4 regions of the Erwinia papayae genome follow, and region 1 is predicted to be linked to each of the others. Evidence: predicted binding sites of a transcription regulator. Region 1 holds the regulator's gene; each other region holds the start of a gene.

Evidence for each region. The regulator CRP, encoded in region 1, controls carbon source genes, mostly activating them, when cyclic AMP is high. The targets are predictions, from matches to a motif close to ATGTGANNNNNNTCACAT.
Region 2: the regulator CRP is predicted to act here: its motif matches at 1,924-1,941, upstream of deoC (deoxyribose-phosphate aldolase).
Region 3: the regulator CRP is predicted to act here: its motif matches at 2,292-2,309, upstream of AC3RPL_RS10295 (arabinose ABC transporter substrate-binding protein).
Region 4: the regulator CRP is predicted to act here: its motif matches at 2,325-2,342, upstream of epd (erythrose-4-phosphate dehydrogenase).

Annotation. Positions count from the first base shown of each region.
Region 1 covers NZ_JBZCHT010000013.1:1,149,617-1,153,503, reverse strand. The annotation lists partial or broken gene AC3RPL_RS21350 (phosphoribulokinase) at 1-578, shown strand, start outside; gene AC3RPL_RS21345 (OsmC family protein) at 608-1,012, opposite strand; gene crp (cAMP-activated global transcriptional regulator CRP) at 1,322-1,954, shown strand; gene AC3RPL_RS21335 (YccS/YhfK family putative transporter) at 2,010-3,887, shown strand, end outside.
Region 2 covers NZ_JBZCHT010000013.1:1,440,878-1,444,764, reverse strand. The annotation lists gene deoA (thymidine phosphorylase) at 1-951, opposite strand, end outside; gene deoC (deoxyribose-phosphate aldolase) at 967-1,740, opposite strand; gene AC3RPL_RS22900 (TatD family hydrolase) at 2,010-2,786, opposite strand; gene AC3RPL_RS22895 (patatin-like phospholipase family protein) at 2,783-3,835, opposite strand.
Region 3 covers NZ_JBZCHT010000009.1:1,151,337-1,155,223, forward strand. The annotation lists gene araG (L-arabinose ABC transporter ATP-binding protein AraG) at 1-1,026, opposite strand, end outside; gene AC3RPL_RS10295 (arabinose ABC transporter substrate-binding protein) at 1,077-2,060, opposite strand; gene AC3RPL_RS10300 (ribulokinase) at 2,424-3,887, shown strand, end outside.
Region 4 covers NZ_JBZCHT010000002.1:302,632-306,518, forward strand. The annotation lists gene pgk (phosphoglycerate kinase) at 1-1,056, opposite strand, end outside; gene epd (erythrose-4-phosphate dehydrogenase) at 1,079-2,125, opposite strand; gene AC3RPL_RS01405 (bactofilin family protein) at 2,595-3,323, shown strand; gene tkt (transketolase) at 3,362-3,887, opposite strand, start outside.

The DNA of each region.
Region 1 (3,887 bases):
CAGACCTTCAGACAATATGGCGAAAGCGGAAACGGCCAGTCACGCAAATATCTGCATACCTACGATGAAGCCGTGCCCTGGAATCAGGTTCCCGGCACCTTCACGCCCTGGCAGCCGTTGCCGGAACCTACCGATGTGCTGTTTTATGAAGGGCTGCACGGCGGCGTGGTGCCGATTGTTAACCTTGAATGGATACAGAAACTGGTACGCGATACCAGTGAACGTGGTCATTCCCGCGAAGCGGTGATGGATTCTGTCGTGCGCTCAATGGAAGATTACATTAATTTTATCACCCCACAATTCTCCCGCACTCACCTCAACTTTCAGCGGGTGCCAACCGTTGATACCTCAAATCCGTTTGCTGCCCGCTCCATTCCGTCGCTGGACGAAAGCTTTGTGGTTATTCATTTTCAGGCGCTGGAAGATATCGATTTCCCTTATCTGCTGACCATGCTTCAGGGCTCGTTTATTTCCCGCATCAATACCCTGGTGGTGCCTGGCGGTAAAATGGGGCTGGCATGGAGCTGATCATGGTGCCGTTAGTCAAACGATTGATGGAAGGCAAAAAAATAGAGTAGCGCCCTGCATTGACAGGGCGACATTGCGCTTAGCGCGCAACCACCTCGTAACTGTGGGTAATGGTGACACCCTTACCCAGCATCAGAGCCACGGAGCAGTATTTTTCAGCCGAAAGATCGACTGCCCGTGAGACAGCTTTATCACTTAGCTCATCACCGGTAACGATAAAGTGCAGATTAATATGGGTAAGCAATCGGGGAGCCTCTTCCCGCCGCTCTGACGTGAGCTTCACTTCGCAATCTTTTACGTCATGGCGGCCTTTTTGCAAAATTGACACCACGTCAATAGCGCTGCATCCACCTGCCGCCATCAGTACCATCTCCATCGGGCTGGGCGCTTTATCTCCGGAGTTGCCATCCATCAGTATCTGATGCCCTGAAGAGGATTCGCCTAAAAAGGTCAGCCCTTCCACCCACTTGACTCGTGCCTGCATGTCAATGCTCCTAATTCATTCAATTAACTCCAGATTACGCTTAAGCCATAAAAACGGCAATCCGACAAACTTCCCACTATGCTGAATAAAGAGAACAGAAGACACTGGTGCAAAGCTATGCTACAAAAAGACTGTAAAATTTTCGTCAGTACTCTACAAATCATGACGAAACGGAATGACATAACGAGCCAGGCTTTGAGCTAAGGCCAGAAAAAATTTCCTGACAGGGTAACGCTTCAGTATTTCATCGCCTGACAGGGAATTCTGCCCCTGAATTTAAGGCACGATAACAACAGAGGATAACAGCGAATGGTTCTCGGCAAACCGCAAACAGACCCGACACTTGAATGGTTCCTGTCACATTGCCATATTCATAAGTATCCATCCAAAAGCACGCTGATTCATCAGGGTGAAAAAGCGGAAACGCTCTACTACATTGTCAAAGGCGCGGTAGCGGTGCTTATCAAGGATGAAGAAGGCAAGGAGATGATCCTCTCTTATCTTAATCAGGGTGATTTTATTGGCGAACTTGGCCTGTTCGAAGAAGGTCAGGAACGTAGTGCGTGGGTTCGGGCAAAAACCGCCTGTGAAGTTGCTGAAATTTCGTATAAAAAATTCCGTCAGCTGATTCAGGTTAATCCGGAAATTCTGATGCGCCTTTCTTCGCAAATGGCGCGCCGCCTGCAAGTAACATCAGAGAAAGTAGGTAATTTAGCGTTTCTTGATGTCACCGGCCGCATCGCCCAGACACTGCTTAATCTGGCCAAACAGCCAGATGCCATGACTCACCCGGACGGTATGCAGATTAAGATTACCCGTCAGGAGATCGGTCAGATCGTTGGCTGCTCACGTGAAACAGTGGGCCGTATCCTGAAAATGTTGGAAGATCAGAATCTGATTTCAGCGCATGGGAAAACCATCGTGGTTTATGGCACACGCTAAACGACTCTGCTCCACGGCGTAACAGTTTTGTTGCGCCTTTTATCGGTAGGGAGCCATGTGGCGTAGAATCATTTATCACCCCGAAGTTAATTACGCATTACGCCAGACAATGGTGCTCTGTCTGCCCGTCGCTGTCGGATGGCTGACGGGCTACCTGCAAAACGGATTACTCTTCTCTCTGGTTCCTGCCTGCTGCAACATTGCTGGCCTGGATACTCCCCACAAACGTTTTTTCAAACGTCTGACCGTTGGCGGCAGCCTCTTTGCCTTTAGTAGCTTTCTTATCCAGTATCTCGGCGAACAGCAGATTCCCCTGCCCGCCATCCTGTTTGTGATGGCCATGTTGCTGGGTGTCACCGGAGAAATCAGTCCACTGCACGGCCGGTTGTTACCCGGTTCGTTGATTGCCGCTATTTTCACTCTCAGTCTTGCCGGCAGAATGCCCATCTGGCAGCCCCCTGTGCTCTATATACTGGGCACCGTCTGGTATGGTGTTTTCAACTGGTTCTGGTTCTGGCTGTGGAAAGAGCAGCCGATGCGGGAAACATTGAGCCTGATGTATCGTGAGCTGGCTGATTATTGCGAGGCAAAATATTCTTTGCTGACAAAGCTAACCGATCCGGAAAAGGCCCTGCCGCCACTGCTTACCCGCCAGCAAAAAGCGGTGGATTTGATCACCACCTGCTATCAGCAGATGCATATGCTAGCCGCCAATAATCACAATCATCATAAACGGCTGACCCGCGCCTTTCAGGTAGCGCTGGATTTACAGGAGCACATTTCCGTCAGCCTGCACCAGCCGACAGAGGTGCAAAAACTGGTAGAACAAAGCCACGCTGAAGCAGTGATCCGCTGGAATGCCCGAACGATTGCCGCCCGGCTACGCAGGCTGGCAGACGACATTCTTTATCATCGGTTACCTGAACGCTTTACTATGGATAAGCAGTTGCAGGCACTGGCAAAAATTGCCCGTCAGCATCCGGATAATCCGGTCGGCAACTTCTGTTATTACCATTTCAGCCGTATTGCGCGCGTGCTGCGTACTCAGCGCCCTCTTTATCAGCGCGACCTGATGGCGGACCGTCAGCGCAGGTTGCCACTGCTGCCCGCGATAAAAAGCTATCTCTCACTGAAGTCTTCGGCGCTGCGTACCGCCGCCCGTTTCGCGGTGATGCTGAGTTTTGCCAGTTCGCTGGCGCTGTTTTTTGATTTGCCTAAACCGTACTGGATACTGATGACGGTGATGTTTGTCAGTCAGAATGGCTACAGTGCCACCAGGGTGAGAATTCAGCACCGGGCGCTTGGCACCTTTGCCGGGCTGGTCATCGCTGCCATTACCCTGCGGCTGCATGCCCCGGAATCTCTGGTGCTGTTGACCATGCTGGCAATCACCCTGATCAGCTATTTGTTTATCCGTAAATTTTATGGCTGGGCTATGGTTGGGTTTACGGTCACGGCGGTATATTCCCTGCAACTCCTGTCGCTGAATGGCGCAGATTTTTTACTACCACGCCTGATGGACACGCTGATGGGATGCCTGATTGCCTTTGGCGGCATGGTCTGGCTGTGGCCACAGTGGCAAAGTGGCCTGTTGCGGCAGAATGCCCATGATGCGCTGGGCGCTTACCAGGATGCGCTGCAAATGCTGCTGGGTAGCGAGGAGCAACCAGAGAAGCTGGCATACCAACGGATTAAAGTTAATCAGGCCCATAATGCGCTGTTTAACTCTCTCAACCAGGCAATGCAGGAACCGGGATTCAATACCCGTTATCTTGCCGATATGAAATTATGGGTTACGCACAGCCAGTTCATCGTTGAGCATATTAATGCCATGACTATTCTCGCCAGGGAACATACCATGTTGACGCCATCGTTGGCGGAAGGCTATTTACAGCGATGTGAAATCGCCCTACAGCGCTGTCAACAACGACTG
Region 2 (3,887 bases), 290 kb from region 1:
GACCATCTGCGAAAACACCTCAACGGCACGCCCGTTATCCAGCGCGGCCTGAAGCTTCGTCATCGCCTGCGGGATGTTTGCCGCCAGCCCGCCGGATACCAGCATTTCCGCACTCAGCGCCAGCGTGACCTCCAGCAGACGCGGATTACGGTACTCGCCGGTGAGGAAACGCACCGCTTCCCCCACCTCCAGCGCATTACCGGCGCTGGAAGCCAGCATCTGATTCATGTCGGTCAGCAGCGCGGTGGTTTTGCAACCCGCGCCATTGGCCACGCCGACAATCGCCTCCGCCAGCAGAGTGGACTGCGCAACGGTGGGCATAAAGGCACCGCTGCCCACTTTGACATCCATCACCAGCGCATCCAGACCTTCCGCCAGCTTTTTGGCAAGGATTGAAGCTGTTATAAGCGGGATGGAATCGACGGTCGCGGTGATATCGCGGGTGGCATAGAAACGCTTATCCGCCGGGGCCAGCGAGTTGGTCTGGCCGATAATGGCAACGCCTACCTCGCGGATAATACGACGGAACGTTTCATCGTCCGGAAAAATAGCAAAACCGGGGATCGCTTCCAGCTTATCCAGCGTGCCGCCGGTGTGACCCAGCCCGCGCCCGGAGATCATCGGAACATAGCCGCCACAGGCCGCCACCATCGGTCCCAGCATCAGCGAGGTAACGTCGCCCACCCCGCCCGTGGAGTGTTTATCCACCACCGGGCCGTGAAGATTCATCCCCTGCCAGTTAAGCACCGAGCCGGAGTCGCGCATTGCCATCGTCAGCGCCACCCGCTCAGCCAGCGTCATATCGTGGAAGTAGATGGTCATCGCCAGCGCCGCGATTTGCCCCTCCGAGACTGAGTTATCGCGAACGCCGTTGATGAAAAAGCGAATTTCTTCTTCGCTCAGCGCCTGACCATCTCTTTTCTTACGGATAATTTCTTGCGGCAGGAACACGTTTCCTCCTGACCTTTAATAGGCTGAATCACTTTTCGCGTCGGAAAAACCCGCCGCATTTAACAGGCTGGCCAGCAGGCTGGATGCCCCGAAACGGAAATGACGCGCATCGGCCCAATCGCTGCCGAGAATCTCGTCAGCCAGCTTCAGATACAGGGCTGCATCTTCCGCCGTTTTCACCCCGCCCGCAGGCTTGAAGCCCACCTGATGGCGGACGCCTTTATCGGCAATCACCCGCAGCATAATTTCCGCCGCTTCCGGCGTGGCGTTGACCGGCACCTTGCCGGTTGAGGTTTTGATAAAATCCGCACCCGCCTCAATCGCCACGTCGGCCGCCTGACGAATAAGCTCAGCGGTTTTCAGTTCGCCGGTTTCAATAATGACTTTCAGCAATACGCCCGCATCGGCGCACGCCTCTTTACAGGCGCTAACCAGGTCATAGCCCACCTCTTCATTACCCGCCATCAATGCCCGATAAGGAAACACCACATCCACTTCATCGGCACCGTAAGCAATGGCGGCATGGGTTTCCGCCAGCGCAATATCAATATCATCGTTGCCGTGAGGAAAATTGGTCACGGTGGCGATGCGGATCTCCGGCGTACCCTGTTCATGCAGGGCTTTACGGGCAACGGGAATAAAACGGGGATAGATACAGATAGCGGCAGTATTGCCTGCCGGAGATTTCGCCTGACGGCATAACGCGATGACTTTTTCATCCGTATCATCATCGTTCAGCGTGGTCAGGTCCATCAGGTGCAGCGCACGGATGGCAGTTGAGTCAGTCATAATGCTCTCCACAGAAGAATGTTAAAATAATAACAGTCTATGCGGACTGCTAACTGTGATTAGTTTCACATGCATAATAGTGTCGTTGCAGTATTTGTATATTGAAAGCGATCATTATCACAGAATTTTGCGATACGGGCGGGTGTCCGGTCATTAAGTGGTGAAAACAACGGCAGCAACAGAATGTGATTATTGTAACATCCGCCGCGGCTACCACGTCTGGAAATGCATGACGTCCCTGCCCCCCAGTACGGGATGACCAACCCCGGCTAAATGCCAAACACCCGGCGGGTATTTTCACGCAGCGTTTCGGCTATCTCCTGCGGGGATTCAGGACGGATTTCACACAGGCTTTGCCACACCACCCGCACTCTCTCCGGACGGTTCGGCTCTCCCTGAAAACCCTGCACGGGCATGTCCGGAGCATCCGTTTCCAGTAGCAACGCGCTTAACGGCAGGCGGGCTATGGCATGGCGGGTTTTACTGGCGCGAGGATAGGTGATGGTGCCGCCCACACCAATGGCATAGCCCGCCCGGATAAAAGCCAGCGCCTGTTGCTCACTACCGGCAAAACCGTGTACCACGCCACGCCGTGGCAGAGAGAATTTACGCAGCGCCATCGCCAGCTTATCGTGGGTACGGCGGGAGTGGAGGATTACCGGCAGATCGTAATCCCGCGCCAGCCGCAGCTGTGCATCCAGCGCAGCCAGCTGTTTGTCGAACTGAGGGTCAGCGATAAACAGATCCAGCCCTATCTCGCCAATCGCCACCAGCTTTTGCGGGCGTTGCTTCAGGTAATCTTCCAGCCGTTGCAGAGAGAAATCATCATATTCCGCCATCGCCATCGGATGCGTACCCAGCGCGGCATAAAGCGGTGGCCAGCGGTCAGCCAGCGCCATCACCCCGGCAAAACGACTGGCAGCCACACCAACCACAATAATTTTTTCCACCCCCGCTGCGGCAGCCAGCCGCAGACTTTCAGCTTCATCGCCGCTGAAGGGCGCGAAATCAAAGTGGCAATGGGTATCAACAAAACCAGCATTCATGCCAGCGATCCTTCATTGTAATCCGCATCGTTATCCGCCAGCGTGCCGGGCATGTTCACCGTGCGCTCAGGCTCATTAGCCACCGGCGTGGCTGGCACCACCGCTTGTCGGCTAAGCTGCAAACGGTTTTCCTGCAACCACTGGCCTGCCGTCGCCAGAAAATAGCGCCCACAGCGGCGGCCCAGATGATAATCCTTGTTCAGTGACGCTACCCGACTGCCCAGCGCCATGCTGGCCAGCGGCTGCGGCGGGAAAATTTCAATAATAGTCAGATCGCCGGGAGGATTTTCGATAAATTCCTGCGTCTGGCGATAGCTCTCCTCATGCAGATGCATGACATTCATCAGCGGCTGCAAGGCACCGTCGCTCAGCCAGCGTTCGAGGCGTTTCAGCCATTGCGGCGTGTAGGTCATTTGCGACGGCACGGTGCGGATCACCACAATGGTTTCGGCACCGCGTCGGGCCGCTTCTCTGACCGGAATCGCATCGCTGATCCCCCCATCCAGATAGCTGATGCCTTCAAGAAAGACACCCGGACGATACATTCCCGGAATGGCACTGGAGGCTTTGATGATGTTTAACCAGTTTGCCGCCGTTGGCGCAAAATAGCCCGGCGAGTAGTCATCACTGCGGCAGGCACACATATAAAATTCCCGGCCAGAAGAGAACATCTTCTCTCCTGCCGCCATCGCCAGCGGAAACTCTTTCGCCGTGATATCCACCAGCCAGTCGAGATCGATCAGATGTCCGCCCCGCACAAAACGCAGGGGGTTAAAGAACAGTTTGCTGGTGGTATAGCGGGTGATCACCCGGCGGGCATAGCCAGGCTGCCCACAGATGTAGGCCGAGAGGTTTTGCGCCCCGGCAGAGGTGCCCATCAGCAGGTCAAAAGGGTTAAAGTCAGCCCGCTGAAACTCATCCAGTACGCCAGCAGTGAAGATCCCACGCTGACCACCCCCTTCGCAGACCAGCGCCAGTTTACCCGGACGAAAAGGCGTGAACGCCAGTGGCGCAATATTGCCAGGGGTTATCGGGATATAGTGACCCAAAATCAGTCTCCTGCGGGGGGATGAATGAGATGAGAATAACCCCAATTGGCTG
Region 3 (3,887 bases), on a different contig from region 1:
CGCTTTGCGATCTTCCGGGCAAAGCAGGATCCCGGCACGAATAGCGTGCGCCGGTTCGCGAATCGTCAGCTTCTCGCCATCCAGCCAGAGTTCGCCGCCGGTAAGCCTGGTCGCGCCAAACAGCCCTTTCATCAGCTCGCTGCGCCCCGCGCCTACCAGCCCAAACAGACCCACAATTTCCCCGGCGCGCACGCTGAGCGAAACCGGCATCCGCACGCCCTTCGCCTGTACCCGATCCAGTTTCAGCCGCACCTCTCCGGTCTGACGCGGCGCATAGCCATAGATATCGCCAATTTCCCGGCCCACCATTGCCTGCACCAGCTGGTCATGGCTGGTATTCGCCACATCACTGAAGGTGCGCACATAGCGCCCGTCTTTAAACACGGTGATGGCATCGCTCAGCGCAAAAATTTCTTCCATCCGGTGTGAGACGTACAACACCACTCTTCCCAGATCGCGCAGTTTGCGGATCACCCGGAACAGGTGCTCAATTTCACGCGCGGAGAGTGAGCTGGTCGGCTCGTCAAAGGCGATCACTTTGGCATTACGCGCCAGCGCCTTGGCAATCTCCACCATCTGCCACTGTCCCAGCGACAGCGCTTTCAGCGGCGTGTCCGGATCGATATCCATACCCAGATTCGCCAGCTGTTGACCGGCTTCATAGCGCAACAGCCTGCGGTTAACCAGTCCGGCCCGCTGTGGCAGTTGCCCCAGATAAATATTCTCGGCCACCGACATTTCCGGCACCAGGTGCAGCTCCTGATAGATAATCGCCACCCCGGCGTCCAACGCATCGGTGGTATGACCGAAGCTGACAGGCTCGCCTTTCAGACGGATTTCACCGCTGTCAGGCCGGTAGCTGCCGCTGAGGATCTTCAGCAGCGTCGATTTTCCGGCACCGTTTTCACCCATCAGCGCGTGAACCTGTCCGGCCTCACAGGTAAAACTGATATCCTGCAAAGCCTTCACACCGGGAAAGGTTTTGCCGATACCGTGAAAACTCAGATAAGGGGGTTGTGTGCTCATCACTCCTCCTGCAAAGGTGACGGGCCGCCTTAAAGACGACCCTTCCGCTGCTACATCAGGCCTTTTTTAGCCAGTTCGGTTTTGAAGTTTTCGCGGGTAATCAGCACCACATCCGTCACTTCAGTAAATTTCGCCGGTTCAGCCCCTTTGGTTACCCAGTTGTAGAGCATCTGGATACTCTTGTAGCCATGCACGTCGGGGCTGGGCAGCAGTGAACCGTAGAAGCCGGTGGCCTGGCCTTTTGACAGTTCGCTCACCGCATCCACCCCGTTAATGCCAATGCCGATGACATCCGGTGCTTTAAAACCCTGACCTTCGGTAGCGCGAACGCCACCCAGCACGGTGTTGTCATTCATGCCGACAATCAGCCAGTGTTTCACCTGCGGGTGCTGCACCAGCAGTGAGTTACCGGCATCAAAGGCACCGGGAATATCATTGGATTTGGTCGGCACTTTATAGATTTGCGCCGCCGGGAAACCCGCTGCTTTCAGCGCATCCATCGAGCCGGAGGTACGACGACGTGCGGTGTCCAGCTCATCGGCAGTGATCGCCATCACCCCGGTGTCCTTCGCATCCCAGCCGCGCTTCTGCATCTCTTTGTACAGCTCCTGTCCCTGACGCTCACCGATTTTGGTCGCCGCCATCATCACCAGCGGTACGGTATCCATCGGTTTGCCCTTCGCGGTGACAAACTGGTCGTCAACCGCAATCACCTTCAGGTCATAGCTGCGGGCTTTTGCCACGATGGCAGAGCCAAGTTTCGGGTCGGGCGTACAGATAACAAAGCCTTTCGCGCCGCTGGCCGCCAGACTGTCGATAGCATTAAGGGTTTTTTCACCGTCCGGGACGGCGATTTTGATCACTTCAAAGCCCATCTCTTTTCCGGCCTTGTCAGCGAATCGCCATTCGGTCTGGAACCAGGGTTCTTCCGGTTGTTTAACCAGAAAACCCAACTTCATGGTGTCGGCGATAGCTGAATGTGACATAAGGGTGGCGAGGCCAATCGCGGCCAGCGCGTGAGTAATTTTGTGCATGAGGCTCTCCGGCTCAGTACCCGCTTTTTGCGGTGTGATGTAAACGGTAACATTGGCGATGCTGAGAACTTAAACAACTGTAATTCCGCTATTTCCGCACCTGAACAGTGCCACAGATGCCGGAATGCATTAGTTTTAGCGGTAAGCTGGCAGCGAAAGGGAGAGCGCTATCACACCCTGAGATTCCAGCTGAATTATCCATGCATTCAGCCATATTAACCTCCTTTTAACATTTGAAGCCCATCACAAAAGCTGCGCAAATGACAGAAAAGTGCATATTTGCAGCGTCCCCTTCCTAACGCCTGTTGCTGACAATTCTTAGGGTAATGAGACATCAGACACTGAGCGGCTGGAGAAAACATCATGCAGAGGGAAGCCATTACCATCGGGCTGGATTTTGGCAGTGATTCGGTACGTGCGCTGGCGGTGGAGTGTGCCAGCGGTCGGGAGCTGTACAGTTGCGTGGTGACTTACCCGCGCTGGCAGCAGGGCCTGTACTGCCAGAGCCGACGCAATCAGTTTCGCCATCATCCCCAGGACTATATTGACGCGCTGGAACGGGCCATATGTGACGTTGTCACGAAAATGTCGCCCGCGCAGCGCCAGAATGTGGTGGGTATTGGCGTTGATTCCACCGGTTCCACCCCGGCCCCCATCGACCGCGACGGTAACGTTCTGGCGCTGCGCCCTGAATTCGCTGACAACCCCAATGCCATGTTCGTGCTGTGGAAAGATCACACCGCGATTAAAGAAGCGGAGGAGATCACTGCTCTCTGTCACAGCGGCCAGTTTGAAGACTATTCGCGTTTTATCGGCGGCATTTATTCATCTGAATGGTTCTGGGCCAAGATCCTGCACGTCAGCCGGGAAGACGCCGCGGTGCGCGCGGCCGCCGTCTCCTGGGTGGAACTGTGCGACTGGGTGCCGGCGCTGCTCAGTGGCACCACCGCCCCGTCAGAGATTCGCCGGGGGCGCTGTGCCGCCGGACATAAATCCTTATGGCACCCGGACTGGCAGGGGCTGCCGCCGAAAGCATTTCTCGACGCGCTGGACCCGCTGCTTACCCGCCATCTCGACGTGCCGTTGTTTACGGAAACCTGGACCGCTGACGTCCCGGTTGGCAGGCTGACCGCTGAATGGGCGGCGCGCCTGGGGCTGCATCAGAACGTGACCCTTTCCGGCGGTGCCTTTGACTGCCATATGGGGGCCGTTGGCGCGGGAGCCGGGCCATACACCCTGGTCAAAGTCATTGGCACCTCCACCTGCGACATTCTGATTGCCGATCCGCAACGCATTGCGGGCCGGGCCATTGAAGGGATCTGCGGACAGGTGGACGGCAGCGTCATCCCCGGCATGATCGGGCTGGAAGCCGGCCAGTCAGCGTTTGGCGATATGTATGCCTGGTTCAGTCGCCTGCTGAGCTGGCCGCTGGTGCAGGCGGCGGAGCGACATCCTCAGCTGGCGGCGGAACTGGCGGAGATTCAGCACGGTCTGCTCAACGATCTGACCCGCAGCTGGGCCGCCGATCCGCAGCTGGAAAATCTGCCGGTGGTGCTCGACTGGTTCAACGGTCGCCGCACCCCGTTTGCCAATCAGCGTTTGCAGGGGGTGATCAGCGGCGTGAATCTTGGCACCGATGCCCCGGCGCTGTTCGGCGGTTTTATCGCGGCGACCGCGTTTGGCGCACGGGCGATTATGGAGTGCTTTGAACGGCAGTCTGTTCCGGTGGAAAACCTGCTGACGCTGGGCGGTATTACGCGTAAATCACCGGCAATTATGCAGGTGTGTTGCGATGTGATGAACCGGCCGCTGGATATCGTCGCCTCC
Region 4 (3,887 bases), on a different contig from region 1:
TTCAATACCAAACAGATCGATCGCTGCAAGCGTATCACCGCCACCGGCGATAGAGAATGCGTCACTGTCTGCAATGGCTTTTGCGACAATCTCAGTGCCTTTACGGAAGTTAGGGAATTCAAACACTCCAACGGGGCCGTTCCACAGGATAGTTTTGGCTTCTTTCAGCAATTTAGCCATTGCCAGAGCGGTTTCATCGCCAAAGTCCATGATCTCTTCGTTATCACTGACTTCGGAGACTTTTTTCACCGTGGAGGGCGCAGTTTCAGAGAATTCTGTGCCTACGCGGGAGTCAGTTGGCACTGGAATTTTGAATTCATCGCGCAGTTTTTTCGCAGCTTCAACGAAATCTGGCTCATACAGCGATTTGCCGACATTGTTATCGATAGCAACGAAAGTGTTAGCAATACCGCCGCCGACAATCACTGTGTCAGCGATTTTCACCAGCGAATTCAGTACGTCAAATTTAGTGGAAACCTTGGAACCACCCACCACGGCTACCATCGGACGAGCAGGTGTTTTCAGTGCTTTACCCAGCGCGTCCAGTTCATCGGCCAGCAGGGGGCCCGCGCAGGCGATCGGCGCAAATTTACCCACGCCGTGGGTGGAAGCCTGCGCACGGTGAGCCGTACCAAATGCATCCATCACATAGATATCGCAGAGAGCCGCATATTTTTTCGCGAGGGTTTCGTCGTCTTTCTTTTCGCCTTTGTTGAAGCGAACGTTTTCCAGAACCACCAGCTCACCGGCTGCAACCTCAACGCCTTCCAGATAATCCTTCGCCAGACGCACAGGCGCGGACAATTTATCTTTCAGATAATTAACGACGGGCAGAAGGGAGAACTCTTCGTTATATTCACCTTCAGTCGGACGTCCCAGATGGGAGGTAACCATTACTTTTGCACCCTGTTTCAGGGCGGCTTCGATGGTCGGCAGCGAAGCACGGATACGCGCATCTGACGTAACCTTCCCTTCTTTCACCGGTACGTTTAAATCGGAGCGAATCAGTACACGTTTCCCGGCAAGATCCAGTTCGGTCATCTTAATTACAGACATGGTGAGTCCTCTCGTTGATTCTCTAAATTTTAAAGGCGCAACCCGCGCCCTGGCTGAAGCCGCTTGCGGCCATCGCTAACGTGGTGTCAAGCATCCGGTTAGCAAAGCCCCATTCATTGTCGCACCAGACCAGTGTTTTGATCAGATGCTGACCGCTGACCCGCGTTTGCGTGCCGTCCACAATGGCACTGTGCGGATCGTGGTTAAAATCTATGGAGACTAACGGTAATTCCGTGTAGTCAACTATACCACTAAATGCTCCCTCTGCGGCATTAAGCAGCAACGCGTTGACCTCTGCGGCATTTACCGCTGCTCTCACACTCACGCTCAGGTCAATTGCCGTCACGTTTATCGTCGGGACACGCACGGCAATGGCTTCAAAACAGTCGCTGAATTTCGGAAAAATACGCGAAATGCCAGCGGCAAGACGGGTATCAACCGGAATGATTGACTGACTGGCCGCTCGGGTTCGCCGCAAATCGGTATGGTAGGCATCAATGACCTGCTGATCGTGCATGGCAGAGTGAATGGTGGTGACCGTGCCTGACTCAATACCGAAAGCGTCATCCAGTAGTTTGATAACAGGAATTATGCAGTTAGTCGTGCAGGAGGCATTGGAAACGATTCTGTCGTCAGGCCTGAGGGCCTGTTGATTCACGCCGTAAACCACTGTGGCATCAAGATCGTGACCACCCGGATGTGAAAACAGGACTTTTTTTGCCCCGGCAGCAAGATGTGCCTCGCCGTCGGCGCGGCTGCCGTACACGCCGGTGCAGTCCAGCACCACATCCACATTCAGCTCATGCCACGGAAGGCTGCTAATCTCTGCCCGGTGCAGCAGGCGAATGCAATCCTCACCCACCCACAGAGAATCACTTTGCTGGCGAACAGGCCAGGCGAAACGGCCATGACTGGTGTCGTATTTCAGTAAATGCGCCATACCGGCAGCTTCAGCCAACTCATTAATGGCTACGACAGTGATTTCGTCATGGCGTCCTGTTTCATAAAGCGCACGCAGCACATTACGTCCAATACGACCAAAACCATTTATGGCAATGCGAACCGTCATATCACCCCTGCATCAGAATTCGGTACAAAACTGGAGCGTTAGCCTGAGGCAGACGTTTACGCTTGTACAGAGAATTCTTACGCACTCATCAAGACTTTTAAGCTAACTTTCAGCAATGATAACAATAACTGAAACGGTTCAGCTACAATAGAGATTATCAGGAATAATTGGAATGGATACCTGTCGCAATAAGCTAAAAATCTGACCAGGATCACATTTAGTAATCTCACAGTTTAAAATCTTAACCACGATCCTGGGCTGCGGAGTAAAGTAAATGACGCTAAATGTAACCAGTGTGTCGCCGGATGTTAGTATTAACGAGGCTGGTTACCGCACACTGGCCACGTCACAATCGTGGCGACTCAGTAATCGCTCCAGGGAAGGAGTGCCGGGTTAAGAAATATCCGATCGCCATTGCGGTGATTGCTGCCCTCCTCTCTCCTTCCTCTGGTATTAACCGCACCGGAATATGAATTACAACCTGCTTTGGTTTGTCTGGCTAATCTGGCTCCTGGTACTGATTACATTCAGCCTGGGCTGGGAAACCTCACTGGAACTGATCCGCCAGTTCAAAGGCTTGTTGTTCGGGCTGGCTTCGACCATTGTTGCCGGAGCAACATTCAGGAATTTATTGTTTAATAAGGAAATAACGATGTTTAAACGCAAAGACAACATAATCATCCCACCGCAATCCTCCCTTCCTCCCTCATCAGCAGCTGACGCAATGCCTGAGAGTGAAATCATGGAGCATGAGGAAACGGTTTCTGCCGTCACCGTACACAATAAATCAGATACCACCACTATCCCGGAAACCTGTCTGATTGTGGGGGAAATCAATGCAATCGGTGACATCCATATTAATGGTACGGTCAATGGTGTTATCAATTCTGAAAAAACCGTCTTTGTGCAGAAAAATGGTCGGGTGGATGGAGAGGTCTATGCAAATCGCATCGAAATCAGCGGCGAGCTGAAAGGAGTTTGTCGCAGCCATGAGCTGGCAGTGAATGCGAACGGGCATCTGGACGGCACTATCGAGTGCGAGTCGCTTTCGGTAAACCAGAACGGACGCTTCTATGGTCATTCCAAACCCTATCAGCAGGAGCCAAAGGAAGAGGAAAAAGCATCGGTACAGAAAATTACGGAACCCATGTTTCCGCTAAGTCAGGATTTTCACCTGCGGGAACAGACTGTGGGGTAAAAGAGGAAAGGTTCGCCCGCAAGGGCGAACCTCAGATATCAGAGCAGGCCTTTGGCCATGGCGACCACATTATCCACGGTGAAACCAAACACTTTAAACAGCTCACCTGCCGGTGCGGACTCACCAAAGGTGGTCATACCGATGATTGCACCATTCAGACCGGTGTATTTGTACCAGTAATCGGCAATCCCAGCTTCAATTGCCACCCTTGCGCTGACCGCTTTCGGCAGGACAGATTCGCGGTAAGCCGCATCCTGCTTATCAAAAGCATCAGTCGATGGCATGGAAACCACCCGAACCTTACGACCTTCCGCGCTCAGCTTTTCATATGCGCCAACGGCAAGTTCAACTTCCGAACCTGTCGCAATCAGGATCACCTCTGGCTGACCTTCGCACTCTTTCAGCACGTAACCGCCTCGCGCCACATTCGCCAGTTGCTGTGCGTCGCGTGGCTGCTGTGCCAGATTCTGACGGGAGAAGATCAGGGCTGTAGGCCCGTCCTGACGCTCAATGGCATATTTCCACGCCACCGCAGACTCCACCTGATCACAAGGACGCCACAGG